3 regions of the Peribacillus sp. NPDC094092 genome follow, and region 2 is predicted to be linked to each of the others. Evidence: riboswitches for the same ligand, from Rfam matches in the RefSeq annotation. Region 2 holds a riboswitch; each other region holds the start of a gene.

Region 1 (13,407 bases), on a different contig from region 2:
CGCCAGCGTTCGTCCTGAGCCAGGATCAAACTCTCCGAAGAAATGTTTGACTTGCTCATTCGCTTTTTTGATAGTGTGTGCTCACTTAAAATTTAACGTTGGCGCTTTGTTTTGTTCAGTTTTCAAAGAGCAATTTCGTTGTCGTTTACCTCGTAAGCGACTTTTACATCTTACCATGTTTCCAATCTCGTTGTCAACATGTTTTTTTATTTTTTTTAGTTACTTTCGTTTTGATGAAGCTGCGAAAGCTGATGTCCCGCAGCGACATGTATTAATATAACACCTATATTATTAATGGTCAACAACAAAATCGCATTTTTTTAAAAGTTTTTTGATACGCGATAAAAACGATGATATACCTCGTGCCCTTTTGTCTCCGCTTTGATGACGTCGATTACCTTTTTCTCTATCAAATATTCCAATAAAACACCTAAGTCGACTGAATAAAACTTCACTTCCGGATGCTCCATTAGCTCCGCAATCGTCCAAGGATCTTCTTTCGTCCCCATTATTTCAACCAAATGCTGTGAACCCGCATTCGTCCTAGAATAAATAAGAAACTCACTCGCAAGGAATAGAAGCTCCAATCTTTTTTCAAGAGTTTCCTCACTGCTGATCAATTCTTTATACAACTTGAATATTTCAGGTTCCATATGCTTTACTTGGTTCCAGACCGTAACCTCCGGATAAAAGCCTTGCTCAATTATCTCCAAGCGGGCCAAGTGATGCAGGGAATGAACGATATGGTTGTATGCCTCAAGATGATGGCCTTTCTCAAAGAAACTTTTCCCATCCATGTACCTGCGAATTAACTTTGCGAATTCCATCCCCATCTTTAACTTCCTTCCATAGAAGGGGAACTCGCGGATTTCGGTTTTCAAACGATCCAAATATTCATTCCTGTCAAAAAGGACCTTCCCGTTATATATCCATTCAACCACTTTGCGGTTCGTGCCTAATAGGAGCCATTCTTTTAACTGGTCTTCCTTTACGATATGCAAGGCTGCCTTTTTATCCTGGTAAGTGTAATGTTTTAAAAACACGGCCTCTTCGGCTTCGTCTGCAATTACAAAAAGGATGTAGTCAAATGTATCGGTGATCGGGCTATTATCTTCTCTTTTTTCTATTAATAAGATTCCAAGTGTAGATTTTAAACTTGCTCGCTCTTGATAAATCGGGCGAAGGATATCTTCCATCATAAATTCCTCCAAAACCTTTTTTTTTAGATTTTCGACAAAACTCTTCAAATTCCTGCTTATTACCCTTACCCCAAACTATTTCAATTCAAAAGTAATATGTATCCTTTATTTCTTTTTTGTTCCATCCATTGTTATGTTATAGTTAAAGTTATATTTTAGGAGGGACAATCCATGGCTAAATATTCTAGCAAAATCAATAAAATACGTACTTTTGCTTTGAGTTTGATTTTCATTGGCTTCATCGTAATGTACCTTGGGCTTTTCTTCAAAACGAATCCTGTTGTCATGACGATTTTCATGGGACTGGGCCTATTATTCATCATCGCAAGCACTGGGGTTTATTTTTGGATTGGAATGCTTTCTACAAAATCGATCCAGGTTGTCTGCCCTAACTGCAGCAAACCTACAAAAATACTAGGGCGTGTAGATATTTGCATGCATTGTGAAGAACCATTGACACTTGACAAAAAGTTGGAAGGCGAAGAGTTCAACGAAAAATATAACCGGAAAAGCCTGCATGACTAAAGGAATTCCGCTAGCTGAATCCCCTTTCAAGAAGTCATTAACAATTGTATCATTTCTTGATAACATGAAAAAAAGTTCCAACCAAGTGGAGGAACTTTTTTTAATGCGATTCTTTTTTCGCACAATCCGCACAGTCGCCGTAGATTTCCATCCGATGGTGACTAACATTGAAACCGGTGACTTGTGCCGCGAAATGCTCGACTTCATCCAATGCTGGATAATCGAAATCCACAATTTTTCCGCAAGTTTGGCAAATTACATGATAATGATTCGTCGTCACAAAGTCAAACCTTGCTGAAGAATCACCATACGTAAGTTCTTTTACCAAACCTACCTCACGGAACACGCGCAGGTTGTTATAAACCGTTGCCACACTCATATTCGGAAACTTGCCTTCCAGCGCTTTATATATATCATCAGCGGTAGGGTGGGACATGGAGCTTATCAAATACTCAAGTATCGCATGGCGTTGAGGAGTTATTCTTACACCGGTATCTTTCAAGGAATCCAATGCTTCTTTTAACTGAACTTCAGACACCGTCATCCACCTCTTTTTCTCATTAAGTATGAATTCTTAAATTGTAATATTTATAAATAGTGTACCTTTTATTCGTTGAATTTGTCAATAATTCAATGGCTTAACCATTCTTTTTTAGTTTATTCATGAACACATTGAACCTATACCATTTATGCATTGAGTTTAGTATCCCCTAGATAAGTCGATTACGTTGATGAAGTCTTTTCCATCTTTCAGGTATTCACGCATGTTTTTTTCGAAAATGGCAAAGGTTCTTGGTAAATATTCTCCGCTTTTACTAGATAGATGGGGTGTGACCGTGACATTCTCCATCCTCCAAAACGGATGCCCTTTTCCCAAAGGTTCCGGATCAAATACATCCAAGATGGCATGAGACAATTCCCCGGCATCCAGTGCTTCGATCAACACTTCATCGTTCATCAGGTCGCCGCGGCCAATATTCACGAATACTGCAGATTCTTTCATTGCCTTAAAGTGCTCTTTTTTCAGAAAGCCCTTCGTTTCAACTGTACTTGGCAGGACCGACACGATATAATCGGCTCCCGGTATCGCTTCCAATAAATTATCCAGAGTATAAAGGTGATCAATGGATTCCACTCGCTTCCCGCTCCTGTTCACTCCCACAGTCATCATCCCAAAGGCTTTCCCAAGACGAGCCACCTCCCCTCCAATTGCACCGACACCAATAACGAGCATAGTCTTGCCATTCAATTCCCCTACTTCAATCTTTCTATCCCACAATTCTTCCTTTTCATTCTTCATAAGCAGTTTCAATTTCTTTTCATATTGCAAAAGCATCCCTATCGTATACTCGGCCATTGGGATTTTATGAATGCCTCTCGCGTTGGTCACCAGAATGCCACGTTCCTCAATAGCTTTAAATGGCATTAATTCCATCCCTGCACTCATGACCATGATCCATTTCAAGTTCGCTGCATTCCCAATGATTTCTTCAGTCATGTCTTCACCATATGTAATTAGGATTTCCGCTTCACGAAGCGGCCCCTCCGTCCATCCTTTTTGATAAATGAAGTTCAAATCAGGAAAAGCTTCCATCATCTTCTTTTGAATGCCTTCACTTGGAATGACAGTAGAAAGTATTAACATGTTCATCTCTCCCTTTTAATTAACATAAAAAAACACGGGCTCTATGTGTCCCGCGCAACTTTCTCTGAGGAGGTATTCCCTTAATAAAGCATATTCAAGTGTCCCCTTTTTGAGTTGGACAAAAGCCTTACCCTTATTAAAAAAGGCTTTATTTTAAAGAATTTGGGTTTAATGCATGTAATTCCGGCAAAATGAAATCGCCATCCCTTCTGATCGGGACGTCGTCAAAATAGATCTCACCACCCCCATATTCGGGACGCTGAATCAAGACCATGTCCCAATGTATCGATGAACGGTTTCCATTATCCGCTTCTTCATAGGCTAGCCCAATAGCCAAGTGCAGACTTCCGCTTATTTTCTCATCGAACAATATATCGTCCATAGGTTCCAATATGTATGGATTGATTCCAATTGCGAACTCCCCGATAAACCGGGACCCCTCATCAATATTCAGAATTCGATTCATTTCAGAGTCACGATTGGAAGTGGCTTTAATGATTTTTCCCTTTTCCAAGCTTAATTCTATATCACTAAAGGTGATTCCTTCATAGGTTGTGGGTGTGTTGAAGGATATCCTTCCATTGATACTATCTTTTATCGGTGCCGTAAACACTTCCCCATCCGGTAAATTCTTTTTTCCGGCACATATGATGGCCGGCATACCTTTAATGGAAAAGGTCAAATCCGTCCCTGGTGAAACGATCCTGACTTTGTCAGTCCGTTCCATCAATTGCTTCAACGGTTTCAAGGCCGCCTCCATTTTCCCGTAATCCATGGTGCATACATTCAACAGAAAGTCTTGGTACGTGTTTAAGGTCATGCCGGCTTTTTGCGCTGATGCGTTGGTGGGATAATTAAGTAAAACCCAACGTCGATTGTTTACATAGAAAAGTGTGGGGGAATTCATGGCCTCCCCTTGAAGACGGTGCCTCTCGATGGGAACATCAGTCATTTCCACATCGTTTTCTTCCCCTGTGATGATGATGACTGCATCGATATCCGTATATTTCTTCAGAGCCCATTGCGAAGATGTGTCAAGTTGTTCCTTCACATTGCCTTGTAACAGGTGGCGGCTTATCTCATCGTCTTCGAGTTCTACATATGGATAAGCACCCACTCTGTATATTTCATCGATCAGCTCTTTCAATAATGGTTTCGTGTTGATATGTCCCTGTATGAGGATTCTCTCTTTTGGCTGTATTTGTATCGAATGATGAATCAGCCTGGCTGCAAGCTTCTTTATTCGCTCATCCTTCATCTGCCTGTCCTTATTTTTCGAGGGCGCGAAGAGTTTCAAGCGCTTCTTCGACGTGGCCTTTGACTTTTACTTTACGCCATTCTTTGACTACCTTACCAGCCTTATCTATCAGGAAAGTTGAACGTTCAATCCCCATATACTCCTTGCCGAAGTTCTTTTTCAATTGCCACACATCAAATGATTCAGCCGCTTCATGATTTTCGTCAGCCAGCAGCAGAAAAGGCAATCCATGTTTTTCGATGAATTTTTCATGACGCGCCGCTGGATCTGGGCTAATACCAATGATGACCGCGTTCAATTCCTCGAATTGCTCATTATGGTCCCGGAAATCACAGGCTTCCGTGGTGCAACCTGGCGTCATGTCTTTTGGATAAAAATATAAAACAATGTTTTTCCCCTTAAAATCCGATAGGGAAACCATTTCACCATTGTTTGCAGGGAGTTTGAAATCAGGTGCTTTTTCTCCAATTTTAACAGTCATATTGAACCCTCCTTTTCTTTCATTATGGTAAGAGTACCCAATAATCGAAAGAAACACAACTTTCATTTATCCTTCCTATCTTTCTGCTCCAGATCGATAACTGTCCGAATCACGAACGCTGCCGGCAGTGTATATCCGATGAAAGCCTGAATGGTGGCTATCATCCTGCCCATGCCAATCGGGGCTATATCTCCATACCCTACAGAAAACATCGTCATCGCACTGAAGTAAAAAGATGTCTTCAACTGTTCATAGAAAGTACCATCCAACCGATTGCCCATATCAAGAATCACCGAATGATTCTGAAGCTCGTATAATAAATAAATCAGTGCAAATCCAACCAATATCGTCGCATATAAATTGCCAAGCCATAGCATATCCTCCAGAGAAAACTTCTTTCCTCCCGACTCAACAAGAAATAACGTACGAATGCTCATCACCATGCAAAAAATGATTCCTGCAATCAAGATGTAGAAAGTCATCCCCCACGCCCCATTTCAATACGCCACTCCATCTATACATACTCCATGTCCAAACAATATATTCTTTTTTAGGAACAGACCTCATCCTTATCACCCACACACATAATAAACCGATACTTTTTCCGAATCTTTTTATCATGTTGACCCTTTTGGTCGGATATGCTAATATTATCTAAATTTTTATAATAATTTTTATTTTATAAATTTTTAGCCTGCAAACAGTTTATAAAGGCAGGTTTTGCAAAATTTCATATGTGGGAATAGGTTCCTAATTTTAAATTAGGATTAAAAGGGAAGTCCGGTGTAATTCCGGCACGGTCCCGCCACTGTAATGGGAGTGTTAGCGCCATCCAATATGCCACTGATCAACGATCGGGAAGGCCCGCCGCAAATGTTAATCCCTAAGTCAGGAGACCTGCCTATTTCGACAACACTGTTTTAACCTACGGGAGATAGGGAGGTGTTAGGGACCTTATAATTGTAAGTGGCATTTTTTGCATGCCTCTTTATTTTAAGCATTTCTAACTTTCTTCTTTGACGGTTAGAAATGCTTTTTTTATTGCTCAATCAAATGAATGTAGGAGGATGGGAATTTTGAAAAGCAGTAGTTTGGGTTACCCTCGAATCGGGGAAGATCGTGAATGGAAACGTACATTGGAAGCTTACTGGTCAGGTAAAATCGATGAAGCGGAATTTACGGCACAACTAAAAGCCATCCGTTTAGGAAACTTACAAAAACAAAAACAACGGGGCATTGATCTCATTCCTGTCAACGACTTCACTTTCTATGATCAAATGCTCGATATGTCCGTCATGTTCGGTCTTGTTCCTGAACGTTATTCAGCCTATGAAGGCGATAGCGTTCCCCTTTCCGTATATTATTCAATGGCTCGCGGGAACAATGATGAAGTCGCTTCCGAAATGACGAAATGGTTCAATACGAACTATCACTATATTGTCCCTGAATTAAAAGTGCCACAGCTGACTTTAACAGAAAATAAACCACTTGCAGCATATCGGGAAGCCAAGGAAAATCTAGGGATTGAAACGAAGCCCGTGTTGATCGGGCCTTATACCTTCCTCTCTCTTTCCAAAGGCTTCAATAAACAAGAGATCCCTGGCATCATCCTGAGCTTGCTTCCCCTATACACGCAAGTCCTGCGGGAGTTGGAGCAAGAAGGCGTGGAGTGGGTTCAAATGGACGAACCTTCACTAGTTTCATCCATTTCCAAAGATGATATGCAAACTGTTACTTTCCTCTATGAAAAATTGAATGAAGCAGCACCAAACCTGAACATCATGCTACAAACATACTTTGATGCCGTGGAACATTACCAAGAAGTCATCGAATTACAAGTCCAAGGAATCGGTCTTGATTTTGTACATGATAAAGGGAGAAATTTAAGTAATCTTGAAGCATTCGGCTTCCCGAAGGACAAAGTGCTTGCAGCAGGTGTGATTGACGGTAAAAACATTTGGCTATCTGATTTATCGAAGAAAATTAAATTGATCGAGACTTTAAAGACAATGGTAGCCGAAGACCGAATCTGGCTTCAGCCATCTTGTTCCCTGCTTCATGTCCCAGTGACCGTTCGCAATGAATCCGCACTTTCAAAGAAAGTGAAACAGGCCCTTGCTTTCGCAGATGAGAAACTTGAGGAAATCACACTCTTGGTCAAAGGGAATAATCAAGGCTTTGAAGCAATCGCTGAAAAAGTCGATGCCAATAAATTTACGGTGCAAATGTTAGCAAGTTCAAATGCACGGAATCATGGGGCTGTACAATCGAAAGTCGAAAAGGTTAAAACCAGGACCGCCGGCCGTCACATTCCATTTAAAGAGCGTTACCAAAAACAACAGGAATTTTTCAAATTGCCTTTTCTTCCTTCGACTACGATCGGTAGCTTTCCGCAGACACTCGAAGTTAAACAAGCACGCGGAAAATTCAAAAGAGGAGATTGGACCGCTCAGCAATATGAAAATTTCGTTAACGAAGAAATCGGCAAGTGGATCGAGATCCAGGAAGAAATCGGTTTGGATGTTCTCGTTCACGGGGAATTCGAACGGACGGATATGGTTGAATACTTCGGCCATAAGTTAGGCGGTTTCGTCTTTCTGGAAAAGGGTTGGGTCCAATCCTATGGCTCCCGCTGCGTGAAACCACCAGTCATCTACGGCGACATCCATTTCATCGAACCGATGACAGTCAGGGAAAGTGTATACGCACAATCACTGACAAAGAAGACGGTGAAGGGAATGCTTACAGGTCCTGTTACGATTTTGAATTGGTCATTTGTCCGTGATGATATTTCCAGGGAGAATGTTTGTTATCAACTGGCGCTCGCTTTGGAAAAAGAAGTCATTGCATTGGAATCTGCTGGAATTAAAATGATTCAGGTTGATGAGCCTGCACTTAGAGAAGGTCTGCCATTGAAAAAAAGCGATCGCGACGAGTATTTGAACTGGGCTGTGAATTCATTCTTGATATCCACATCTAGCGTGGAGGAAACAACCCAAATTCATACGCATATGTGCTATTGCGACTTCAACAGTTTCATGGATGTCATCTCCTCCCTGGATGCCGATGTAATTTCCATCGAAACATCTCGTAGTCACGGAGAGCTTGCTTCCGCATTCGAGGAAAAGACATATGGAAAAGGTATTGGCCTGGGCGTCTATGATATTCACAGCCCGCGTGTGCCGGCAGTGGAAGAAATGGTCGATATGATTGAACGGGGCATCAAGGTTTTGGATAAAGACCAGTTTTGGATCAATCCCGACTGCGGCCTGAAAACAAGGGGTATCCCGGAAACCATCGCTTCCCTGAAAAACATGGTCGAAGCAGCAAAAATCGTCCGCGAAAACCTTTTAGCCAAACAAACAGGCCAATGATTGAAAAGGACGTTGCCCATCCACAGCAGTCACGGACTTTTTTAACCGACCTTGTTTTTCCACCGGATACAAATCATCACAATACCATCTTTGGCGGAAAAGTAATGGCCTATGTTGATAAAATAGCTGAGGTGCAAAAATTGCAAATCACATCATATTTTTTTGTCACTAATATCAATGCAATTCTCAATGGAATTCTCTGAGTAAAAAACATCAATAAACGCAAAGAAGGGATAGATTAATGGCTATCCCTTAAATTCTCTATCCACTCCCGTTAGTTAATAAATTTGTTATCTGTTTTTATTGAGTGTCTTCGTCGCTTTTGTACTCCAAAATCTCACCTGGCTGACAACCCAAAGTCTTACATATCGCTTCTAATGTTGAAAAACGAACCGCTTTTTGCATTCTCAATTTTCGTTTTGCTAACATCACATCAATATTAATATCATTGCCATATCCCCCACCTCAGACCGTCAAATCATTTTCTGATTTTATGTTAATCGCTTCTTGTAGAAGCCGTTGGAGGATAGCAGCAAAAACAGCGATAACCAACGAGGCAAAAATGATGATGAGTCCCATTAATCCAATAGGAGGGTCAACTTTCTTCGCTATTAAATGAAAGAGTGGCAAACCTAATACATACAAACCACTGATTGTAATCGCACAGCACTTTATGTTCTTTAACGCCTTTACAGATAATTTCGAGAACGCTGTGTTCACGTCAATATACCGTAAAAGATTGAAAGCCTGATAGAGAGCAAAGTAAAAAGGCACAGCCGCTCCATACATCACGATGAAAACGAGATATTTCATTGGGGCAATATTTGGAAACATTTTTGCTGCGAAATTCGCCATATGGGGAACTAAAAATATACACAATGCAAGAACTGGGATTCCTATAAAAATAACAGCTAGCTTTAAAAAGAATGTCGTAACTTGTTTCATAAAAAGTACCTCGTTAATTAAATTTTCTCAAACCGTTAATCATTTTTCGACTTAATATATGGGACATTTTTTAATGGCTTTTGAAGTGCATCCACAATGGCTGCGATGATACTTGTTGCTAAAACACCCATTAAACTTAGTGATATAGGACCTGCTGGGTCGTCTCCTGTGATTTTAGAAAGCACCTTTAAGCTTACTATTCCTAACAGAATGAGGAAAATGACTGTAAAAGCACATTTTTTTATAAGCTTCAAAGATTTAAGGGATAATTCAGAGAGAGCATTGTTTTTTTCGATATAGGTTAGTAGTTTAAATGCTTGATACAACGCAACAGAAAACGTAATACAGAATCCATATGCACATACTAAAAAGGGGATTAGGAAATAAGCCGTATCTGGATGTACCTTTGCATCTTTAATGGCTATCTTAGGCAACCAATAGATACATAAAGCAAGCACTGCAATTCCAGCTAGGAAAATAATTACCTTTAAGAAAGTGGTTGAGCCTCGTTTACCATTCATTTAAAACACCTCACTTATTTAGAGACAACCTGATTTTAGCATAATTATTTATCGATTAACAATAAATTAGTATTGTTTATTATTATATTATTATTGTTATTGAAATATCCTTTTAATTTCAACAACAATGAAAAGCATTTCTCATTACAAAGAAATGCTCTTACTTTCCACTTAACTAAATAAAAACCCCTTCAACATGAATGCTGTTGAAGGGGTTTTTTTAGTTCCCTGCCCCGCGATACCTCTTCACTCCCTGATTCCATATGAAAACGGATATCACGAAAAAGGCAATCCCGATTACAGGTGTGGCAAATGCATATGCATACCACTCTTCTTTTCTTAGGAAATAGGATGCCGGATAAACACCAACAAACGCGAATGGCAGCACCCATGTAAGGACAAAACGAATGATCTTATTATAAATATCAACTGGATAGCGCCCGTAGTTCCCGATATTGTACATCATTGGCATGATGGAAGTTTTCGCATCCGACCAGAACCCAATACTTGCAATCGCGACGAATATGGCTGCATAAGCAAGGGCCCCGCCTATTGCAAAAATGATGAAAAGAATCGGGTCATACCACGCAAGATGAAGATCCAATGAAATCGCCGAATAAAATATAATGATCAAACCGGTCACAACACCAAATAACGCTTCCAGCTCGATTCTTTCTAAAATGACTTGAAACAGGCTGTGTATCGGTCTTGTTAATATCCGATCCATTTCCCCTTTGACAATATAGCGGTCATTAAAATCCCAGATGTTGAAAAAGGCAGAGAAAAGAGCAAATGGGATGAGGAAGAATCCATAAATGAATATGATTTCTTCACGGCTCCAGCCGCTTAAAAATTGAGTATGCCCAAACACGACTAAGATAAATACCAGATTCACGACCTGATTCAGCAGGTCAGAAAGGATTTCCATGAAAAAATCGGCTCTATATTGCAATCTGGTCTTCATATATTGACTCACATATTGAAAAAACATCGATACATAAAACATCCCGTCAACCTCCTTGAATAATCAGCTGTTTTTTTGCGACTATCCATAAAAGCTGAATCGGTATTATGAGAATGATGCACCAAATTAACTGCTGTAAAAGCGCCATGCCAATTTCGCCTGAACTGTACCCGTTCGTAAAAATCATGCTTGGTACATAGCTGATCCCTTGAAAGGGTAAATATTTCATCACTTCCTGTGCCCATAACGGATAGAAACTGATGGGCAGCAGCAGACCGGAAAATAAATCAATGATGACCCTTTTAGCCCGGATCAATCCGGCATTATTATATAAGAAAAAGGTAGTGATTCCGGTCAATAAATTAATTTGTGTATTGATGATGAAGCTGAACAGCAAGGAAATGCCGAACATCCCCCACGTAGCCGGCTCGTGCGGCAATTCGATAGGAAAAATGAAAGCAACCAGCAGCATTCCTGGAATCGAGAAGAAGAAGAAACGAAATATCCCTTCCCCAAGTCCTTGCATCGTTTTCATGCCTAAATAGTTATAAGGCCGGATCATTTCAATGGCGACCTTGCCGTCTTTAATTTCAGTGGCGATTTCGCGGTCAATATTATTGAAATAAAAAGCGCGCGCCATCCATGCAACCGCTACATAGGTTGTCATCTGCATTCCTGAAAGTCCTTGGATGGAGCTTTTTTCCCCATATATCGCATTCCATAAGAAATAATAGGCACCGATATTGATGCTATAAATTAAAATGCCGGTATAATAATCCGTTCGATACGCAAGCATCATCAAAAAACGCATGCGGATCATTGCGAGATACTTTCCCATTGCCCTCCCCCTTCTTGTAGACACGTTGTTTCTTAATGATAAGAGAGTCAGACAGTGCCTTCTTCGTAAATGTTGCGAACAATCTCTTCAATGGACGTTTCATGGATTTTGATGTCCTTTATTTTAAAATGAGATACAACAGCCGAAACAAGCTGTGAAATATGATCATTTTCTTCTCTCAACAAGGCAATGTATGTTTGATTTTTCTCATCATAAACCCAGTTAGCAGTAAATGGAAGCGCCAATGATTGCAATTCCTTCAATGCGATCGGCTCGATGAATTGAAAATGGATTTGTTTTTCCTCAGCCCAGTTATCTTTCAAACTCTGTAATTCCCCATCATAAATGATCTGTCCTTCATCAAGCATGATTACACGTTCACATAATGCTTCAATGTCACCTAAATCATGGGTAGTCAAAAGAATCGTCGTATTATATTTCTCATTGATTTCTTTCAGGAACTCACGAATCTTCATTTTCACGAGTACATCTAGTCCAATCGTCGGCTCATCGAGGAACAGCAAAGGCGGATTGTGGATCAAGGCTGCCGCAAGCTCGCAGCGCATTCGCTGACCAAGTGAGAGTTTACGCACTGGCTTGTCCAGCAATGGTCCGATATCGAGCGTCTTGATGACATGTTCCATATGATCGTTATATTGTTCATCCGTTACCTTATAGACCTTTTTTAGCAGCCGAAAAGATTCTTGAACTGCAATATCCCACCACAGCTGAGAGCGCTGGCCGAATACGACTCCGATTGTCTGAGTGAACTTTTCCCTTTCTTTATGCGGATTCATTCCATTGACCGTGATTTCACCTGCTGTCGGTTCCAAAATACCTGTCAGCATTTTGATCGTGGTCGATTTCCCTGCACCATTTTCCCCGATATAAGCTACCATCTCACCCTTTTTTACAGTAAAATTGATATCATTGACGGCAGGGACGATTTTATAATTTCTGGTAAGTAAATCCCGGAAGGCACCCTTTAGCCCTGTACGGCTTGATGCCGACTTAAATTCCTTCCGAAGCTGTTTCACTTGAATTGCATCACTCATCCTGTTACATCCTCCGTAATCTCTTGTCCTAATGAATTAGTTTATCCAACCTAACCTTTTTAGACAATAAAAATGCTTGGATGCCAAATACCATTTTCAGGGCGAAAAGATCGTTGTATCAGATACATATATAAAGGAAACGAGTATGCTATGAATATCAAAAAATTATTACTATCCCAAATTGAAAAGGTCGTTTTCGACCTTCGATATGACTTCCTTTATGAAGATGAGTACGGTGAATTATTATGCCAGGTCATCCAAAGGGATTCCAGCGGGTCGATAGAAAGCACCCCCATCAGTTTCCATCTTTGCATTAATGAAGAGAAAGGGACTGGCCATCTCATTTATTACCATGCCCAGGGCGAAATGAACCGTCAATCATTCGACATCGAAAACCCTGAAACCATCTTGGCCATCCTTACTTTCATAACCGGATTTTTGGGATCCGTCCCCAGTTCGCAATCAAAATGAAGGCCCTGAATCTCGATGTTCCAGGGTTGCAGTGCTTCCATGAGGGAACTAATCAAATTTCCTAGACTTCGACCCCAGATTTACGGACGGAAAAGTGCTATGATTAAGATGAAATATGTTTATATTTTTTA
Region 2 (5,937 bases):
TATCGTGTTATTTGAATAAGTCAGGATAAACAGTCTTTGCTGCGAGTTCAACAGCTTCCCCGATTCTTGGTCCAGGACGTGACATGACATTTTCATCAAGCAAATGGACGTCATCGTTCTTCACTGCATCGATATCTTCCCAGCCCTTACGCGATTTAATTTCACCAACGGCATCATCTGCATACGTGGCGGTGGTGATGATGGATTCAGGGTTCCTTTTGACGATTTCTTCATCCGATACTTTAACCCAGCCTTTTTGGTCATCAAAGATGTTTTTTATGCCGGCGGTGTCCAGGATTTCATTTTGGAAGGTCTCTGATCCTGTTGTATAGATTTCCGGAGCAGGGCTAATTTCAAAGTATGTTTGTTCCTTTTCATCTAAAGTTTTCACTTTTTCTTCGACACTTGCAATTTGGGATTTGATATCTTTCACTAATTCATCCCCTTTTTCGGCAACACCCATCACTTTAGCAATCTGCCCGATATCACCATATACATCATCGAAATTTGCTGCAGATTTAATGATGAATACAGGGATGCCGGCATCTTCGAGTGGTTTCAATGCCGTTTCATCACCGATGGTATAAGCTATGATGGCATCAGGTTTCAAGGCAATGATTTTTTCAGTATTAATATTAACGGAGTCTGAAACATGTTCGATGTCCTTCGCTTCCTCTGGATAATTATCGAAGTCTGTCACGCCAACGACTTTATCACCCTGTTCAAGGGCAAATAAAATTTCCGTATTGCTTGGCTGAAGTGACACGACCCTTTCCGGGATTTTCTCGAATTTTATTTTCTTGCCAGTATCATCAGTAACGGTATAGTCCTTGATTTCTTCGACCTTTTTAGTATCTTTATTATCCTTTGAGGATTGATCATCGTTCACTCCGCATCCGGTAAGGAAAAGCGTAAGCATCAGCATGGAAATCCAACTGAATCGTAGGTTTTTCTTCATTATTTATTCCTCCGTTTTCTTTTTCATTGGTTTGGTTGGATAGGATTTACTTATAAAAGGAATCTCCTCGATCCCTTGTTGCTTATTGACGTAGATTGCCATCACGAATAATACATTTGCAAGCAAATGAGCATAATCAAAAAGAATTTCCGGTATTTCCTTTTCAAGACTTACCTTGTGTAAAGCTCGCACGGACTTCTTGGCTTCACTTCGGCAAGTATGCAAAGTACATGCTGCGGTTGATCCTTGTGGAAGGACGAATGTTTCGATTTGGTCCTTCACTTCAGCGACATACCGGTCGTAAATTGCACTTAAACGGTCGAGATCATCGCCGGTAATGGCTAATTTCCCACGGACTGAACCGTTTAAATGGTAGGCCATGGGCAACAATTCCATTAAGTCGCGGTGGACAACGGGGACGTCCTCAGTAAGCGAGGCGGCCAAGCCGATTTGTGTCGTCAATGAGTCTGTGCGGATTTCAAAATCAACGGTCGATACGGACTCACGCATGTATGGGTAGCATAAAAACCGAAAGTCTTTCTTTGCCATAAACCCTCCTCCTTTTACATATTGGGTGAATGACCTCCGTATTGCTTTTCCCAGCAAGACAAATAGCCGACCAAGGGTTTTGGTCGGCTTCGGGCATCTATGTATCTGTAGTAGAAAAAGATGGGAGAGCCGTACAATCTCCCATCTTCCGAAGAGCATAATACGATGAAAAAAGGCAGGTCTCCTGGCTTGTGCGTCATTTTACTCTAAGAACCTTCCCATTTGGGTTAAATGGCCGGTGATCGGCGTGTGATTACATCCTCAAATAGTGGTAAACGTCTTATTTCATTAGCACTTACAGTTGCGGAAACAGCTTCGGTTTTAAACCGAATTCCCTATTAAGCTGACAATGCAGCACCTTTTTCTGCAAGGTTCATATTCACTTAGCAACAGTTTACCATACCTTTTGCAGTAGGCCGCATTAATATTTTTAGACAAATTCGTTTATGGTTTACCGAATATCTAGTAAACTTACAATGTAAGGTTTAATTGGAGCTTAATGTAAAATTTTTGACATAGAAAAGATATGAAATAATAGTGAGATTGTGAATCCCGGGAGGTAGAGAATGATTTATAAGCAGGTCAATCAAAAACTGGAAATGGTGCTGGGGAATATCGAGAAGGTCATTATCGGAAAACGGGATATAGCAGAACTAAGTATCGTGGCACTCCTTTCCGGTGGACATGTCTTATTGGAGGATGTTCCGGGCGTGGGGAAGACAGTCATGGTAAGGGCACTGGCAAAATCTATAGGTGCAAGATTTAAGCGAATTCAATTCACACCTGATTTACTTCCTTCTGATGTTACTGGTGTTTCAATCTTCAATCCTAAGGAACAAGAATTCATTTTTAGGCCTGGTCCGATAATGGGCCATATTATTTTGGCTGATGAAATCAACCGGACATCGCCGAAAACTCAGTCTGCGTTGCTTGAAGCCATGGAAGAGGCAAGTGTGACGATTGATGGTGTCACAAGGGGATTGGAGAAGCCGTTCTTCGTGATGGCGACACAAAACCCGATCGAGTACGAGGGGACGTATCCGCTTCCGGAGGCTCAATTGGATAGATTCCTATTAAAAATGAAAATGGGCTATCCAGGTGTGGAAGAAGAGATAGAGGTTCTTCATAGAGCTCAATACACGGTACCGCTTGAGGAGCTGGAATCCGTCATCACCTTGGATGAATTGATAGAATTACAGGCTGAGGTAAAGGCTGTGATAGTGGATGACACAATAAAACGATATATTGTTGAATTGGCGAATCGAACACGTACGCATGAAGGGGTCTATCTAGGTGTAAGCCCGCGTGGATCGATAGCCTTGATGAAGGCAGCCCAGGCTTACGCGCTGATCCAGGGCAGGGACTATGTTCTGCCGGACGATGTTCAATATTTAGTTCCATTTGTATTTTCCCACCGGCTTATTTTGAAACCTGAAGCGAATTATGATGGCTTCGATGCTGGAATGGTGATTCATGAAGTTGTGGCCACAACACAAGTGCCTGTGAAGCGGGCTATGACCTAATGCGCAAATTCATCAACATTTTAAGGGGAAATATGAGTGTGGTCGGACTTGTATTACTCATGACCGTTTCTTTTTGCTATGCAATGTTTCAAGGCGGTTTTGTCAGTTGGTTCATTTTTTATTCATTTTTGCCGTTTTCTGTGTACGCTTCGATTCTGCTGTTTTATCCGCTGCATGATTTGACTGTCGAGAGAAAGGTCAATAAAAGGGAATGCCAGGCCGGCGAATCTGTTGAAATAGCATTGACGTTTACCCGTAAAAACCGGCTGCCCCTATTATTTATGGTGGTAGAGGAGGAATTGCCTCAGCGGCTGGAAGATAGGGGATTCCAAAGGAAAATGATTATCTTTCCGGGATTCAGGCGTACCTTCAACATGTCATATACCTTGGAAGACATGGAGCGTGGAGAACATTCATTTCAATCGATCCGCTTTTGGATTGGGGACTTTTTCGGATTGGTGGAAAAGGAAGCGATATATAGTTCACCTCTGAAAATAACCGTTTTTCCTCGTTATCATGAGCTTGCCCACAGTGATCTTGATCGAGTGTTCAATCAGGGGGCAGTTATTTCAACAAAGAAAACACAACGGGAACATTCAGTGGTTTCCGGAGTAAGGGAATATCAGCCAGGCGATCAGTTGTCATGGATTAATTGGAAGGCGACGGCAAGAACGAGTGAAATCATGACGAAGGATTTTGAAGTGCAGAAAAACCGGGATGCATTCATCATGCTTGATGGAAAGCCGTCGGATTTATTCGAAGAATCCATTGTGATGGCGGCATCCGTTGTCCACGCCATGTTAAAGAAAGGCATGCAAATTGGGTATGTGAGTATGGGATCAAGGATGGTCATACCGGCAGCAGCTGGCAATAACCAGAAACGAAAGATTTTTTACAGACTTGTTAAAGAAGAGCCGAGTGCTGTAAACGCATTGAACGAAAATGTCAGGAAGGGAATTCTTCCGGCAAACGCTGCTGTGATATTCATCGTGTCAGACTTAACTTTAGAAAAGGTGGACAAATTGAGTGCATTCCGGCCTGATCAGGGATTAATGTTATGTGTGAAGAAACAGGCAGATCTTACTGATGAGGAAAGGTTGTCAAGTTCTACAGCAGTTTCGAGGGGGATAAGGGTTAGCTTTTTTGAACATGGCCAACTAAAGTTTGATAGATCAGAGGTGATGGCAAAGTGAATGTCACTACCGAAAAGTTGGAAAGGTTCATGCATGTCCTGATGTATGCATTTGGTCTGGTGTTGATTACCGAATGGTTAAGGCCTGTCGATAAACTCACCGATACAGGTAATATCGTCATTTTTCTCTTATTTTTGCTTTATTCCCTGCTGCTGCATTATTTCCGCATACATTGGTCAATCCGATTCATTCTCATTATTGCTTATATAATGATTTCATTACAGTTCCTCCATTCAAAAGACGCTTTATTTCAATTGTCATGGCTGAAAGGGTTTCTAGCTGATTTTACGGGCAATCTTGGTTTTATATATGATGGGAATTGGGAGTCGATCACAAATCCATTTCGAACGTTGCTATTTTTTGTCCTTCTTTGGCTTGTAACATATTTGATCCATTACTGGGTGATGGTGAGGCAAAGCATCTTTTTCTTTTTCATGTTAACGGTGATTTTTATATCTGTACTCGACACATTCACTCCTTATGTTGGGGATATGGCAATGATTAGAATATTCATCATCGGCTTCTTGATGCTAGGCCTTCTATCCTTGCTGCGACTGACGATACAGGAGGGGATTCAGTTTCCGATGGCTTCCATCAATAAGTGGATCTTGATGCTGACCGGCATGATATTGGTAAGTGTCCTTGTTGGTTTCGCTGCCCCGAAGCTCTCTCCACAGTGGCCGGACCCGGTGCCTTATATTACTTCTTATTCTAATAAAGCGGGGAAAGAAGAAGGTGGTTCGAAGCGTAAAAGTGTCGGGTATGATGAAGACGATTCGGAACTTGGCGGTTCGATAGAGCCGGATAGCTCCATTGTTTTTTATAATGATGCCCCTATAGGACATTACTGGAAAGTCGAGAACAAGGATATTTATACAGGTAAAGGGTGGGTTTCCAAACTGGAAACGGACTTTCGCGCTTTTTCCAACGGACAGGATATGGCATCTTTAGATATTCACGACGTTCCTGAAGTGGTGAGAACAGAAGAAATGACGGCAAAAGTGTCCATGACGGAATCATATTCCCATATCCTTCATCCGCAGTCTGGGTATTTAAAAAGGATTGAGGCCAAAAACGGGATGGATTTCAAATATTATCAGGGTATGGACAAAGTTATTTCCGAACAGGATAATGGCGAACGACTGTCCCTGAAAGAATATGAGCTTAACTATGATATGCAGAGTTTTGATATAGCTGAGTTAAGGAAAATAACGGATCGCGACGGATCGATGGATTTAATAATGGAAAAAAACACTCAGCTTCCAGAGGGATTGCCAAACCGGATATATGAATTGGCCTCCCGGCTTACAAGGAATGAAACGAATTGGTACGATAAAGCAAAAGCCATTGAGGATTATTTTGACGGACCTGCATTCATTTATTCTAAGGACGATATTCCGTATCCGGAGAGCAATCAAGATTATGTCGATCAATTTTTATTCGAGACGCAGATAGGGTATTGCGATAATTTTTCCAGTGCAATGGTCGTATTATTAAGAGCCGCCAATATGCCCGCAAGATGGGTAAAGGGTTATACGGAAGGGGAAAAATCAATCCTTGATGGCGAATCCGTTTATAAGGTGACCAATAATAATGCACATTCCTGGGTCGAGGTTTATTTTGCAGGGATAGGCTGGGTTCCCTTCGAGCCGACAAAGGGTTTCGATGGGGAAGTTGAATTTTACGATTCGGAATTGAAACAGGAAGTGAAGAA
Region 3 (13,407 bases), on a different contig from region 2:
GAGCCGTTTTCTGGATGTGGTTAATAGCACTGATCGGATCTGCTTCGGCTTTCATTGAAAGTACACTTGCTCAAATCTATAAGGTCAGGGATGGGGATGCATTCCGCGGCGGTCCTGCGTATTATATGGAAAAAGCATTGAATGCCCGCTGGATGGGCATCACTTTCGCTGTGTTGATTTCGCTTACATTTGGACTAGCTTTCAATTCGGTGCAAGCCAATACGATTACAAGCGCATTCAACGAATCGTTTGGGATTGAAAAGTGGGTGACGGCTGTCATTCTGGCAATCGTCACGGCTGTCATCATTTTTGGCGGGATCAAAATGGTTGCAAAGGTCTCTGAAGTCATCGTTCCGATCATGGCAGGAGCCTATGTGATAGTGGCGTTGATTATCATCATCATGAATATTACCGAGTTACCGGGTGTTTTTGTTCTGATCTTTGAAAGTGCATTTAATGGAATAAAAGAAGTGGCTGGTGGAGTACTGGGAGCAGCCATGATGCAGGGAATCAAGCGCGGCCTATTTTCAAATGAAGCAGGGATGGGTAGTGCACCTAATGCCGGCGCGACGGCGGATGTCAGTCATCCCGTCAAGCAAGGGCTCATTCAGTCACTAGGTGTTTTTGTCGATACGCTCATCATTTGCAGTTCGACTGCCTTCATCATTTTGTTTTCAGGTCTTTATACATCGAAGGAAACGGATGGAATCGTCCTTACCCAAAATGCCCTTGGAACGGCATTGGGATCTTGGGCGGGTATATTCCTTGCCATCATTGTACTGTTATTCGCCTTTAGCTCCATTGTGGGCAACTATTATTATGGAGAGTCAAACATTGGCTTCATCAATGAAAATAAGGTTTGGTTAAACATCTATCGTATAGCAGTCGTAGGGATGGTGATATTCGGCTCTCTTGCCTCATTGGATTTTGTTTGGGGACTGGCTGACTTGCTGATGGCGCTTATGGCCATTATCAACCTGGTTGCCATAGCATTACTGGGGAAGATTGCATTTGCTGCACTGGCGGATTATCAAAAGCAAAAGAAAAGTGGGAAAAATCCTGTCTTCCATGTGAACAATATTAAAGGTTTGAAGAATGTGGAATGTTGGGGTGACCCTTCCGATAATACGGATGTGAAGAAGTAAGCCTAAACTCTCAATAAGCTTACAAGTAAAGTCCTTGAAAGGGGATTTTACTTGTAAGCTTTTTTTGCCTTTTCCCTCCTTTTTTATCATTATTGAATATTGCTTCAGTTTTTACACAAAATACCTTTGTCTTTAATACTGCTGTCAATTGATGATTGGACAATTTAAAAACTAGGAGTGAAAAAAATGGATAGCAAGCAAACAAAAAATGAATCTTCAGAAATCGCAGGAAGAACATATGAAGTTAATGATTATAAGCGGGAAGATGATTTATCTTCTGGACTGGCTACAACCCACGAACAAGTTTCGGATACTTATGCGGAAGGCGAAATAAAAGCAGTCGTTGATGATGTAAACGGAAGTGATATTGAGCTTGCAAAAGAAAGATCTGAGGAAGATAAGTAATTATAGATTTTCGTTTTTTTGGATCAAGAATTATCGCCTGCTATTTTAAAGATATCCCCTAGCTTTTGGATGAAACAAAAGCTAGGGGATGCTTAATTAATAGATCCTTTCAGTCTCCAACATTAAAAGCAATTCTTCCTTCGTTCTTGGGAAAAGGTGCACTTCTGCAGGTTCCCTTGATTGAAGGAGGGCTTGAAACATTTCAAAAACCCATGGCTTCTCCAGATGTGCCTGCAGCAAAACGTCTTCATCATGGAAAACGGAAACAGGGTCTCCTTGGTATATGACCTTACCATCGTTCATGACAACGACTTCATCAGCCCATTGATAAGCTAAATTAACATCATGAGTTGATAGGATTATCGTTTTGTCAGGGAGGTGGATACTGTCCAGCAGACCCATGATCTGTCTTGAGAAATAAGGATCCAATCCAGCAGTAGGCTCATCCAAGAGCCACACATCGGGTTCCATGGCGAGTACCCCTGCAATGGCGACACGTTTTTTTTGCCCTAGGCTCAAAAAATGTGTGGGTCTGTTTTTCAGTTCGGTTACTTTCGTTTCTGCCATTGCCCAATTTACTTTCTCCTGGACTGCATTTTTATCCCATCCTAAATTCATCGGTCCAAACGATATATCCTGTTGTACATTAGCGGAAAAAAGCTGCGAGTCGGGATCTTGAAAAACGATCCCGACTTGCTTTCGTAATGATAGTAATGATTTACGGTCATATTTCATTTTCTTGCCTTTAAATCTGATCTTACCTGATGTAGGTTGTAAAAGCCCATTTAAATGGAGGAATAAAGTCGATTTGCCGGCACCATTATTGCCTAATAATGCTATCTTTTTACCCTGTTGGATCGTTAGCGAAAGATTGTCTAAAGCGAACGTTCCATCTGCGAATTGATGGGTGAGGCCTTCTATATGAAAAATATGCTCGTCCATTCTTGGTTTGCCTCCAATTTACAAAATTCCATTAATGAATATCAAGCTTCCCAGTATGAAAATCGCGATAAGCCAATTGCGTAAGGAATAGGTGTAAGTATCCTCGATAAAGGAAAGGTTCTCCTGATAGCCTCTTGCGTTCATGGCCATCGTCAAATGTCCAGAGCGCTGCAATACTCCTAAAAATAATGATGAGATCAGTAATCCAAGAGATCGAATGCCTTTCCTTAACGAACCATACCCCAGCCGTGAAGCTTGTGATTGGTGAATGGCCAAAGCTGTTTCTAAAAAGATAAAGATGAAGCGATAGGTCAATTCAATCAATTCGATCAATAAGGAAGGCACTTTAAGTGTTCTCATCACCGATAAGATGACGGTAATGGGTGTAGTTAAGGTAAGGAAATATAAACAGCTGATGCTGCCTAATACGACAGTGATCAAATTGATCACTGTTCCTACGCTGTCATCGCTGATGAATATTTGCCAGTTCCCGACCTTCCAGGACCACCTTATATTCGAAATCGAAGTAAATTTGCTTGTAAAAGAAATAAGGATGGTAATTGTTCCTGATAGTATAAAAAATCCTGGTAATAGAAGTAATTTAAGATAATAAGAAAGCGGGATTTTTGCCGCAAAAATGATTAAAGCGCTCATCACCGTAAAAGTGATGAGCGAAACGATCATATCCCTTACCGTTAACGAAAATAGCAAAAGGGAGAGTGCAAAAACCATCTTTTCCAACGGATGTACATCCTTTAGCCCATTGAAATAGGCATATTTATCAATGAGTAACATGCTTCGATTTTTCAGGAATTTCTTGTTTGGCTTGCTTATTCCTTTGTCTCGTTACACCTATGAAATAACCAATGAAACCAGCTCCGATTGCAGCTTGCAGCGCAAATAATAAGCTTTCGGTTTCTGCACCGGGCGGCTCCCAAATACTGTTGAACCATGGCTTGTATTCCGGCTGGATTTTAGTGATGGCTTCTTCAGCTTCCCCATCGGCACCGCCAAATTCCGTTCCTTGTTGTGTGATTAACGGTATGGTGGCAAGAACGACGACCAGGAAAAGCAGCAATAAACTTTTTTTCATGTTAACGGGCCTCCTTAGATAAAACTCGCAGCAATTTCAATTCGCCCAAATTGTATTTTTTCAAGAAATTCATCACGACGACTGTCAATAACCCCTCACTGATTGCCAAGGGAATTTGGGTCAGGGCAAAAATCCCTGCAAATTTACTGAAAGAGGCCATGAATCCTCCTACCTCGGATGGAAAAGCAAGAGCAAGTTGAACGGAAGTTACCACATAAGTACCCAAATCTCCAAAAGCAGCTGCCAAGAAAACGGCAAGTGAAAATGACCATCCCAATTTAGTTGCGCCCTTGAAGACGAAGTAAGCAATGAGCGGTCCGCAAACAGCCATGGAAAATGCATTGGCCCCTAATGTCGTCAATCCTCCGTGAGCCAGTAAAACAGCTTGAAATAACAGAACGATTGAGCCAACGACACTCATGGCCAATGGTCCGAATAATATGGAACCCAAACCAACTCCGGTAGGGTGTGAAGAACTTCCCGTAACGGAAGGGATCTTTAGGGCCGATAAAATAAATACAAATGCACCCGATAGGCCAAGCATCATTTTTGTTTCTGGATTTTCCCTTACTTTGGTTCTAATGGACCGGTAACCCAAGATTAAAAATGGAAGCGTCACGGCCCACCAGAATATTGCCCATTCAATGGGTAAAAAGCCCTCCATGATATGCATGGCCATGGCCCGTTTTGGAACAAAAAGCAGTAAAATGACAAAATAAATGGTTTTCCAATTGGTTCTTTTCATTCTTTCTCCCTTCAACACTTTTAATTTTTCTGATCAATCTTGAGAAGAAAGGCGCACCCAACATAAAAAGCACTTCTCTCAAAGGAAAGAAGTGCGTAATGAACAGGAATTTTGCAGCATAAACCAACAATGGGCCTTTCTGCCTGATCCGCACACCCATCCTCGTAGGTTGAAACAGTTTCACGCTTCATGGCAGGTCTCCTGGCTTTGGTTCATCATCCCATTACATCCTTCCCATCTCATTTGACAGTGGATTAAAGTTAAAGTAATAGGACTTCCCTTTACAGTGGCGGGACCGCTCCGGATTTTCACCGGCTTCCCTTTTAAGCTGAATTCCGAAAAATTCAACACCATAAAACTTATGTAATTATTTAGAAAATTCTCGTATAGTGTACCATAAAGAAATAATTCCAGCTACACTATCTTTTTTTTTTTTGACTAAGTTTGTTGCAAGGAAAGGCTTGTGGCAGAATATACACTATTAAACTTTTCTAAACAGTCGGAATAAACTATTGAATTTTCATAAAGTTGTTATATGATAGATAAAGTTAGTTATATATGTATATTAAAACCAAATATTTCATTTTAAAAGTGCTCTTGTTTGAATAAGCAAGGGATAATAGGGAAATCGGTGAAAATCCGATGCAGCCCCCGCTACTGTAAACGCTGATGAAATTGTCGATAACCACTGGCATTGTTGCCGGGAAGGGACAAAGTAAAATGAAGCGTTAGCCAGGAAACCTGCTTTTAAAATTGCATGATACTTTTCGGAGGGAAAGGTAGAAGGACTATGACGATTTTGGGAGATTGGGCATTCTTGCCTGGTGCTCCTCATTCATATAGTTTTTTTAAACCTTAACTCTTATTGTTAAGGTTTTTTATTTTGCCTTTTCCCTGAAGCAGGAGGAAGAAGATGACTACTTGGAACTTAATGGGTACAAATACACATTTGTTGATTTGTAATGGGAGTAGCTGCATGAAAAAGGGCGGGGAAGAAGTAACTCAAGCGATTCGCGATGAAATTGCTTCCAAAGGACTGGACTTGAAAATCCATACAACCAGGACACGGTGTAACGGAAGATGTAAGGATGCATGTGTTGTGATTGCCTATCCCCAAGGAAACTGGTATCGAGTGGAAACGCCTGATTTCGGTCGCCAGATTGTCAGCCATATCGATGATGGGGAGTTTGTTCCACAAATGATCTACCAATTCAATGATGGGGAAATGACACCCAATCCAGATTTTCCTGCTCATACGGGTATTTCAAAGAACAAAGCGTAAAAGGAGATGTCTTAATGAGTACAAAAGGTAAATTATTCGTCGTGGGCTTTGGGCCAGGGAATTTTGAACACATTACCAAACGTGCTGTCGAAGCCCTTCAAGAAAGTGACTACATCATTGGTTATAAAACTTATGTTGAACTCATTCAGGGACTGCTTACAGATCAAACGATTATTAGTACGGGGATGACAGAAGAGGTATCACGTGCACAGGAAGCAGTGAAACAAGCGGAGCTGGGTAAGAAAGTTGCGGTAATTTCCAGCGGGGATGCCGGAGTTTACGGGATGGCTGGGTTGGTTTATGAAGTATTGATTGAAAAAGGCTGGAAAGAAGAAACTGGAGTGGGCATTGAAGTCATTCCTGGCATTTCTGCAATCAATTCTTGTGCATCTTTACTTGGGGCACCAGTCATGCACGATTCGTGTACGATCAGTCTCAGTGATCATTTAACACCTTGGGAACTGATCGCTAAAAGGGTTGAAGCAGCTGCAATGGCAGACTTTGTCATTGCCCTGTATAATCCGCGCAGCGGCAGGCGGACCAGGCAAATTGTTGAAACACAGAAAATTCTCCTTCGCTACCGTTCGCCCGATACACCTGTCGGGTTGGTGAAAAGTGCATATCGCGATAGGCAGGATGTTGTCATAACCAATTTGAAAGATATGTTGAATCACGATATTGGGATGCTGACCACCGTCATCATTGGTAATTCATCCACCTTTTTATATGATGACAAAATCATCACACCAAGAGGCTATCAAAGGAAATATACTTTGAATTCGGAAAAGCAACCATTGAAGCCGCATCAGCGTCTGCAAAAGGAAGCGGAACCGTGGGCATTAGATCAAGAAGCCTTTACCGAATCTGCTGGAGGAGTTGGATTACTTACAAAAGCACCTGAAAAGAAGCCAGCTTCCTTTGAAATGGCAATGGAAGCACTGTCAAGAGTCAAGGGTCAAACCGTTTTGCAATCCATTGAGCCAATTGTTCAGCAAAAAATGGAGTCGGTATTCGAACTTGCCGTTAGTCCAGGTGTGGCGAATAAACAATTCACTCCCAAACAAATGATGACACTTGCGGAAGTTGTCGGGGAAAAGGGCACGATGGAATATACGCCAAATCATAAAATCGTATTAAAGATTCCGACAACGGATCCGGAAGTCATTACGGGAAAATTGCAATCTGCAAACTTTTTATTGTCACCGATTGGGGATGTACTGTCATTAAAAGCATGTGATTTCTGTGATGGTGAAAAAACCGAATCCATTCCTTATGCGGATGAAATACATCGGGTGCTTGGCGGAATGAAAATGCCCAAGGAACTTAACATCGGTTTTAATGGGTGTGGGATGGCTTGTTATAGTGCTGTGATGGATGATATCGGGATTGTCTTCCGAAAAGGGAAGTTTGACTTATTTCTTGGGGCTAAACCGGTTGGAAGAACAGCCCATCCAGGTCAGCCTGTTGCAGAAGGCATCGAACCGGAACAGCTGGTTGAACTGATTACGGACATTGTCGCGGAGTATAAGCAAAATGCCCATCCAAATGAGCGGCTTTTTAAATACTTCAAACGTTCGAAAAAGATACAGAATTTTTCTTATCAGGACATCGCTCCCAAAATAAACATAGAGCCTGCGCCTTGTGAAGACTAATCAAGAGGGGGAAAGTAAATGAAAGCAGTTTTGTTCGTAGGACACGGAAGCCGCTTGGCTTCGGGAAACGAAGAAGTCCTTCATTTTATTGAAAATATGATTCCGGCATTGGAAGAGCGCTTCCTTGTAGAAACGTGCTTCTTGGAATTTGCGGCACCGAATATATCCAAAGGCATTGATAATTGTGTAAAACGAGGGGCTTCTGAAGTTATCGTCATACCGATCATTTTGTTGCATGCAGGACATTCGAAATTACATATCCCAGCTGAAATAGAGGATGGGAAAACAAAGTATCCAGAAGTGAAATTCACATATGGCCAAACGATCGGGGTCCACCATGATATATTGACAATCCTGACAGACCGTCTTGAGGAAGCGGGATTCGATACAACCTCTGAACAGGATGGGACAGCAGTATTGCTAATTGGCCGAGGTGGCAGTGATGCTGATGCAAATAGTGATATATATAAAATTTCACGATTATTATGGGAAAAGTTGAACGTAAATTGGGTCGAAGCAGCTTTCATGGGTGTAACGGACCCACACGTTGACGAAGGTATTGAACGATGCATCCGCTTAGGGGCGAAAAAAGTAGTGATGCTGCCATATTTCCTCTTCACAGGGGTGTTGATGGAAAGAATGGAAGATATGCTGAAAGGTTATCAAGAGCAATATCAAGATCAAGAATTCATTTTGGCAAAGTATTTTGGATATCATCCAACGTTACAGAACATTCTGCATGAACGTGTAATTGAAGCTAGTGAAGGCAGATCAAGCGGGGCACGTGATTTGGAAAACTATCGTAAACATGTCGAGGAACATGGACATGCCCACCATCATCACCATCATGATCACGATCACCATCATGATCACGATCACCATCATGATCACGATCATCATCACGATCACGATCATAACCACGATCATGATCATCACCATGATCACGATGGACAAGTGGTGGGGACGTCAAAATGATTTTGTTTTTGGCGGGCACAAGTGATGCAAGGGAATTAGCGATTGAGATGCAGCAGGTGGGATTCAAGGTTTTGGCAACTGTTGTAACCGAATCGGCGGCTAAAAGTTTGCACGATGCAGGCATATCCACCCGGATTGGCCGATTAACTGCAGAGGATATGACATCTTTAATCTTTGAAAAAGGTTTTCAGGCTGTAGTTGATGCAAGTCACCCATTTGCCGAAGAAGCATCCAAAAACGCCCTTAACGGAGCAAAGGCAGCAAATGTCCCTTATATTCGTTATGAGCGTGAAAGTCAACGGTTTCAGAATGATAAATTGATAGTTGTCCGTGATTATGAGGAGGCTGCCAAACTTGCCGCTGAAAAACGGGGAGTCATCATGCTCACGACCGGAAGTAAAACGCTAGCGGTGTTCGCAAAAGTATTGGTAGGGCTAGAGAATACCAGAGTCATAGCGAGAATGCTGCCACGAATGGACAATATGGAAAAATGTGCGCAGCTGGGCATTGAACAAAAAAATATCGTTGCGATTCAGGGTCCATTTTCCAAAGAATTAAATAAAGCTCTATATGAACAGTATGGGGTTACATTGATGATAACGAAAGAAAGTGGCAAGGTCGGTGCGGTTGATGAGAAATTGGAAGCTGCGTTGGAATGTGGAATAGAGACGATTATGATATCTCGACCGGATGTTGACTATCAAAATGTCCATTCCAGTTTTGATCATGTCATCACCGAGTTGAATAAGCAACTAAATGAAAAATAGGAGGAATGCAAGATGGATTTTAAAACGGATTTTAAACCACTAACGGTAGACCCAGACAAAATATATGATTATAGCTTCTCGATCATAGCAGAAGAAATGGGCAATCATGATTTTTCTGAAGATGAATGGAAGATCGTCCGCCGGGTCATTCATGCTTCAGCGGATTTTGAATTGGGAAGAAGTGTCATCATCCATCCAAATGCCATTCAAGCTGGTGTGGAAGCCATTCGCAAAGGTAGACATGTAATTGCGGATGTGCAAATGATCGAGAGCGGTACAGGCAAAAAAAGATTTCAAAAACACGGCGGGGACGTTCATTGCTACATTTCAGATCCGGATGTGATGGTCGAAGCAAAACGTTTGAATACGACAAGGGCGATCATTTCGATGCAAAAAGCCGTAAAGGAAAATGAAGGGGGCATTTATGCCATTGGTAATGCACCTACAGCTTTACTTGAACTCATTCGCCTTATTAAAGAGGGGATAGCTAAACCGGACTTAATCATTGGAATGCCTGTTGGGTTTGTTTCTGCAGCAGAATCGAAAGAGGAACTCGCCAAAATCACGGAAGTCCCATTCATTACGAATATTGGCCGAAAAGGTGGAAGTACTGTCACTGTTGCTGCATTGAACGCGATTTCCCTTTTAGCTGATAGTTAAAAATCATGGAAAAGAAAGTGAAAAAAGACCCCTCGCAAATGCGTCATGGGTATACGACAGGGGCATGTTCGACTGCCGTGACCAAAGCGGCATTGACTGCATTGATCACGGGGGATGCACTTGAGGAAGCCACGATTTCCTTGCCCATAGGGCGAGATGCCACTTTCACTATTGAGAAATATGAAATATCGGAAAATGCGGTTAGTGCTGAAACGATCAAAGATGCCGGAGATGATCCAGATGCCACCCATCTGGCACATATTATCTCTACTGTCAGCTGGTCGGATGCCCCTGGGATTATCCTGGATGGAGGGATAGGTGTGGGGCGTGTGACCAAACCCGGGCTTCCTGTTCCTGTAGGAGAAGCGGCCATCAATCCTGTTCCGCGCAAAATGATTTTAACAACTGTGCAACAAACATTGGAAGAATTTAAGATCGATAGAGGAGTGAAAGTGGTCATCTCCGTGCCTGCAGGTGAAGAAATAGCGAAAAAAACATTAAATGGCCGCTTGGGGATTGTGGGGGGCATTTCCATTCTAGGAACAAGGGGCACTGTCGTCCCTTTTTCCAGTTCAGCCTATATGGCAAGCATCGTCCAGGCTATCAGTGTTGCCAAAGCAAGTGGGTGCGAGCATCTTGTCTTAACTACTGGCGGGCGCAGTGAAAAGTATGCGATGGGCCTTCTCCAGGATTTGCCTGAGGAAGCCTTTATTGAAATGGGTGACTTTGTGGGCTTCTCACTTAAGCAATGTAAGAGGCAGGGAATTAAAAAGGTATCATTGGTCGGCATGATGGGGAAATTCTCCAAAGTGGCCCAAGGTGTGATGATGGTGCATTCAAAAAGTGCCCCGGTCGACTTCGGTTTTCTATCGGAAATAGCTCAAAGCGTGGGAGCTGGAGGCGACCTTGTTCTTGAAATCAAGAATGCAAACACTGCGTCACAAGTCGGGGACATGATGTCAGCGATAAATAATTTTGATTTTTTCAATAAACTATGTGAATCCTGCTGTCACTCTGCCATAAAGCAAGTGAAGGGCGGAATTGAAATGGAAACGGCGATTTATTCGTTGAAAGGACAATTACTGGGAAGGGCTGTTGGAATTGAGTCAATCGATTAAATTGATCGGGATAGGGGATAACGGTCAGGAAAGCTTGCTGCCCCAATATGCCCAATGGATAGAAGAAAGTGAAGTGCTGGTCGGAGGTGAACGGGTCTTATCGTTTTTCCCGAACTATTCTGGCAAGAAGATTGTCATTAAGGGCGGTTTGAAAAATGTGGTGGAACAACTGCAGGATGAAACTCGTCCAACAGTTGTCCTAGCTTCCGGTGACCCAATGTTTTATGGAATTGGAGGTTATCTTTCCAGCAAAATCAACATAGAGGTTTACCCATATTTCAGTTCCATACAGCTTGCTTTTGCAAAAATGGGTGAAAGCTGGCAAGATGCCTTCCTAGTCAGTGTTCATGGCCGGAGTATGAAAGGGCTGGCTCAAAGGATTGATGGGAAAGCGAAAGTAGCTTTGCTTACCGACATCGAAAATAGTCCCAATCAACTTGCTAAATATCTCATTTCATTCGGAATGACTGAATACCGGGCATTTGTGGCTGAAAATCTCCAAGGAGAAACCGAAGATTCTGGCTGGTATGAACTTGAAGAAATGATGGAACGGGAATTCTCCCCGTTGAATGTCGTCATTTTGAAAAGAAAATCAGAAGGTCCAAGCTGGTCCTTGGGGATAGATGATGAAGAATTTTCGCAGCGTAAACCTGACAAAGGTCTCATAACCAAAAAGGAAATTCGGGTACTAAGCCTGCATGCGTTGAAACTCAGGAAAAACAGCATCGTTTGGGATGTTGGGACATGTACAGGCTCGATGGCAATTGAAGCGGCCAAGCTTGCATCCGAAGGCCAAATTTTCGCAATTGAAAAAAATGAGCCCGATTTAGAAAACTGTTATCAAAACCAGCGTAAATTCCGTACTGATATAACTGCCATTCATGGAAAAGCTCCGCAAGGACTGGAAACTTTTCCGGATCCTGATGCAATCTTCATTGGCGGTACTGGCGGCGAAATGGTTGATCTAATCAATACATGCTGCAAACGGCTTAAAGAAGGCGGCAGGATTGTTCTAAATGCTGCGACGATTGAGAATCTTTACCGAGCTATTGAGGCATTTGCTGAAGCTGGTTTTCACACTTCCATCATGCATGCCCAAATCTCCAGAAGTAAGCCAATATTGGGTATGAACAGATTTGTTCCGCTTAATCCGGTATATATCATTACTGCACAACGAAAGGAAGACATGAATGAGTAATCTTGGTACATTATATGGCCTAGGCGTGGGCCCGGGCGATCCAGAGCTAATTACAGTAAAGGCATTTCGCGTGATTCAGGAATCCCCGGTCATTGCGTATCCAAAAAAAAGAAAAGGGAGTAAAAGCTACGCCCACCGCATTGTGGAAGTTTACATTCGTCCTGAAGAGAAGGATATGCTGGGTCTAGTTTTTCCGATGACGAAAGATCAAGCGATTTTGGATCGGGAATGGAACGGAACGGTTGAAAAAGTTTGGCAAAAATTAAATGAAGGTAAAGATGTTGCTTTCGTTACGGAAGGCGATCCGCTTTTATATAGTACGTTCATACATATGATGAAATTGATGCAGGAGTTGCATCCCGAAGTCGAAATCAAGACGGTCCCAGGCATTTCTTCGTTTAATGGATCAGCGTCAAGGCTGGGCATCGCTTTGGCTGATGGTGATGATCATGTTGCGATAGTTCCTGCAAGGGATGACTATGAAGCGATGAAGAAGGCGATTGAAGATCATGATGCCGTAGTGTTCATCAAAGTGGCTAAGGTCATCGATTTAATGATTAATGTTTTAAAAGATTTGGACTTGCTTGAAAAGGCCTCGGTCGTAACCAAAGTCACTTCCGATGAAGAAGTGATTTGGAAAGTGAGTGAATTGGAAGGACTTGAACTAGAATACTTAACATTGATGGTGGTGAGAAAATGAAGATATATATTGTAGGTGCTGGCCCAGGTGACCCGGATTTGATTACTGTAAAAGGATTGAACATACTCCAGACGGCTGATGTGATTTTATATACGGATTCATTAGTGAATGAAGAATTGATCGCTAAGGCAAAACCTGATGCCGAGGTATTAAAAACGGCTGGAATGCATTTGGAGGAAATTGTTGGCATCATGGTTGAGCGTGTTAAAGAAGGAAAGATGGTTGCTAGAATCCATACAGGGGATCCTGCCATGTACGGTGCGATCATGGAACAAATTGTCCTTTTGAAGAAAGAGGGTATTGGTTATGAGGTGATTCCTGGCGTAAGTTCGGTATTCGCCTCGGCAGCGGCAATAGGAGCAGAGCTGACTATCCCTGATTTAACCCAGACACTCATATTGACGAGGGCTGAAGGACGTACGCCTGTTCCGGAATTTGAGAAGTTACGTGATTTGGCAAGTCACCACTGTACGATTGCCCTTTTCTTGAGTGCGACCTTGACCAAAAAAATCGTTAAAGAACTCCAGGAAGCCGGTTGGAAGGATGATACTCCGGTAGCAGTCATTCAACGGGCAACATGGCCGGACCAAAAGATCGTTCGTACCACGTTAGTGAACTTAGATGATGATATGCGTCAAAATGGTATCCGCAAGCATGCGATGATTTTGGCTGGATGGGCTTTGGATCCGAACATTCATGATAAAGATGAATACCGTTCCAAATTA

The links. Region 2 has a riboswitch for cobalamin ahead of ACQKNS_RS25280 (hypothetical protein). Riboswitches for the same ligand answer to the same signal wherever they lie in the genome.
Region 1: another riboswitch for cobalamin. It lies ahead of metE (5-methyltetrahydropteroyltriglutamate--homocysteine S-methyltransferase); the one in region 2 lies ahead of ACQKNS_RS25280 (hypothetical protein).
Region 3: another riboswitch for cobalamin. It lies ahead of ACQKNS_RS01620 ((2Fe-2S) ferredoxin domain-containing protein); the one in region 2 lies ahead of ACQKNS_RS25280 (hypothetical protein).

Annotation. Positions count from the first base shown of each region.
Region 1 is NZ_JBNNUC010000005.1:130-13,536, forward strand. It holds partial or broken rRNA gene ACQKNS_RS20695 (16S ribosomal RNA) at 1-41, opposite strand, end outside; gene ACQKNS_RS20700 (nucleotidyltransferase-like protein) at 321-1,196, opposite strand; gene ACQKNS_RS20705 (YgzB family protein) at 1,371-1,724, shown strand; gene perR (peroxide-responsive transcriptional repressor PerR) at 1,825-2,268, opposite strand; gene ACQKNS_RS20715 (D-2-hydroxyacid dehydrogenase) at 2,425-3,369, opposite strand; gene ACQKNS_RS20720 (aminopeptidase) at 3,518-4,627, opposite strand; gene bcp (thioredoxin-dependent thiol peroxidase) at 4,638-5,108, opposite strand; gene ACQKNS_RS20730 (potassium channel family protein) at 5,171-5,590, opposite strand; cobalamin riboswitch at 5,836-6,027, shown strand; gene metE (5-methyltetrahydropteroyltriglutamate--homocysteine S-methyltransferase) at 6,176-8,482, shown strand; partial or broken gene ACQKNS_RS20740 (acyl-CoA thioesterase) at 8,479-8,610, shown strand; gene ACQKNS_RS20745 (helix-turn-helix domain-containing protein) at 8,783-8,911, opposite strand; gene ACQKNS_RS20750 (DUF2975 domain-containing protein) at 8,948-9,427, opposite strand; gene ACQKNS_RS20755 (DUF2975 domain-containing protein) at 9,463-9,948, opposite strand; gene ACQKNS_RS20760 (ABC transporter permease) at 10,169-10,954, opposite strand; gene ACQKNS_RS20765 (ABC transporter permease) at 10,959-11,750, opposite strand; gene ACQKNS_RS20770 (ABC transporter ATP-binding protein) at 11,798-12,805, opposite strand; gene ACQKNS_RS20775 (hypothetical protein) at 12,956-13,276, shown strand.
Region 2 is NZ_JBNNUC010000009.1:7,825-13,761, reverse strand. It holds gene ACQKNS_RS25285 (ABC transporter substrate-binding protein) at 8-958, opposite strand; gene ACQKNS_RS25280 (hypothetical protein) at 962-1,507, opposite strand; cobalamin riboswitch at 1,665-1,884, opposite strand; gene ACQKNS_RS25275 (AAA family ATPase) at 2,074-3,030, shown strand; gene ACQKNS_RS25270 (DUF58 domain-containing protein) at 3,063-4,223, shown strand; gene ACQKNS_RS25265 (DUF4129 domain-containing transglutaminase family protein) at 4,220-5,937, shown strand, end outside.
Region 3 is NZ_JBNNUC010000001.1:336,815-350,221, reverse strand. It holds gene ACQKNS_RS01655 (alanine/glycine:cation symporter family protein) at 1-1,145, shown strand, start outside; gene ACQKNS_RS01650 (YozQ family protein) at 1,332-1,550, shown strand; gene ACQKNS_RS01645 (energy-coupling factor ABC transporter ATP-binding protein) at 1,647-2,492, opposite strand; gene cbiQ (cobalt ECF transporter T component CbiQ) at 2,511-3,287, opposite strand; gene ACQKNS_RS01635 (energy-coupling factor ABC transporter substrate-binding protein) at 3,274-3,585, opposite strand; gene ACQKNS_RS01630 (energy-coupling factor ABC transporter permease) at 3,587-4,330, opposite strand; gene ACQKNS_RS01625 (hypothetical protein) at 4,351-4,521, opposite strand; cobalamin riboswitch at 4,505-4,700, opposite strand; cobalamin riboswitch at 4,903-5,093, shown strand; gene ACQKNS_RS01620 ((2Fe-2S) ferredoxin domain-containing protein) at 5,244-5,612, shown strand; gene cobJ (precorrin-3B C(17)-methyltransferase) at 5,627-7,264, shown strand; gene ACQKNS_RS01610 (sirohydrochlorin chelatase) at 7,283-8,239, shown strand; gene cobK (precorrin-6A reductase) at 8,236-9,006, shown strand; gene ACQKNS_RS01600 (precorrin-8X methylmutase) at 9,019-9,666, shown strand; gene ACQKNS_RS01595 (cobalt-precorrin-5B (C(1))-methyltransferase) at 9,672-10,784, shown strand; gene cbiE (precorrin-6y C5,15-methyltransferase (decarboxylating) subunit CbiE) at 10,768-11,982, shown strand; gene cobI (precorrin-2 C(20)-methyltransferase) at 11,975-12,682, shown strand; gene cobM (precorrin-4 C(11)-methyltransferase) at 12,679-13,407, shown strand, end outside.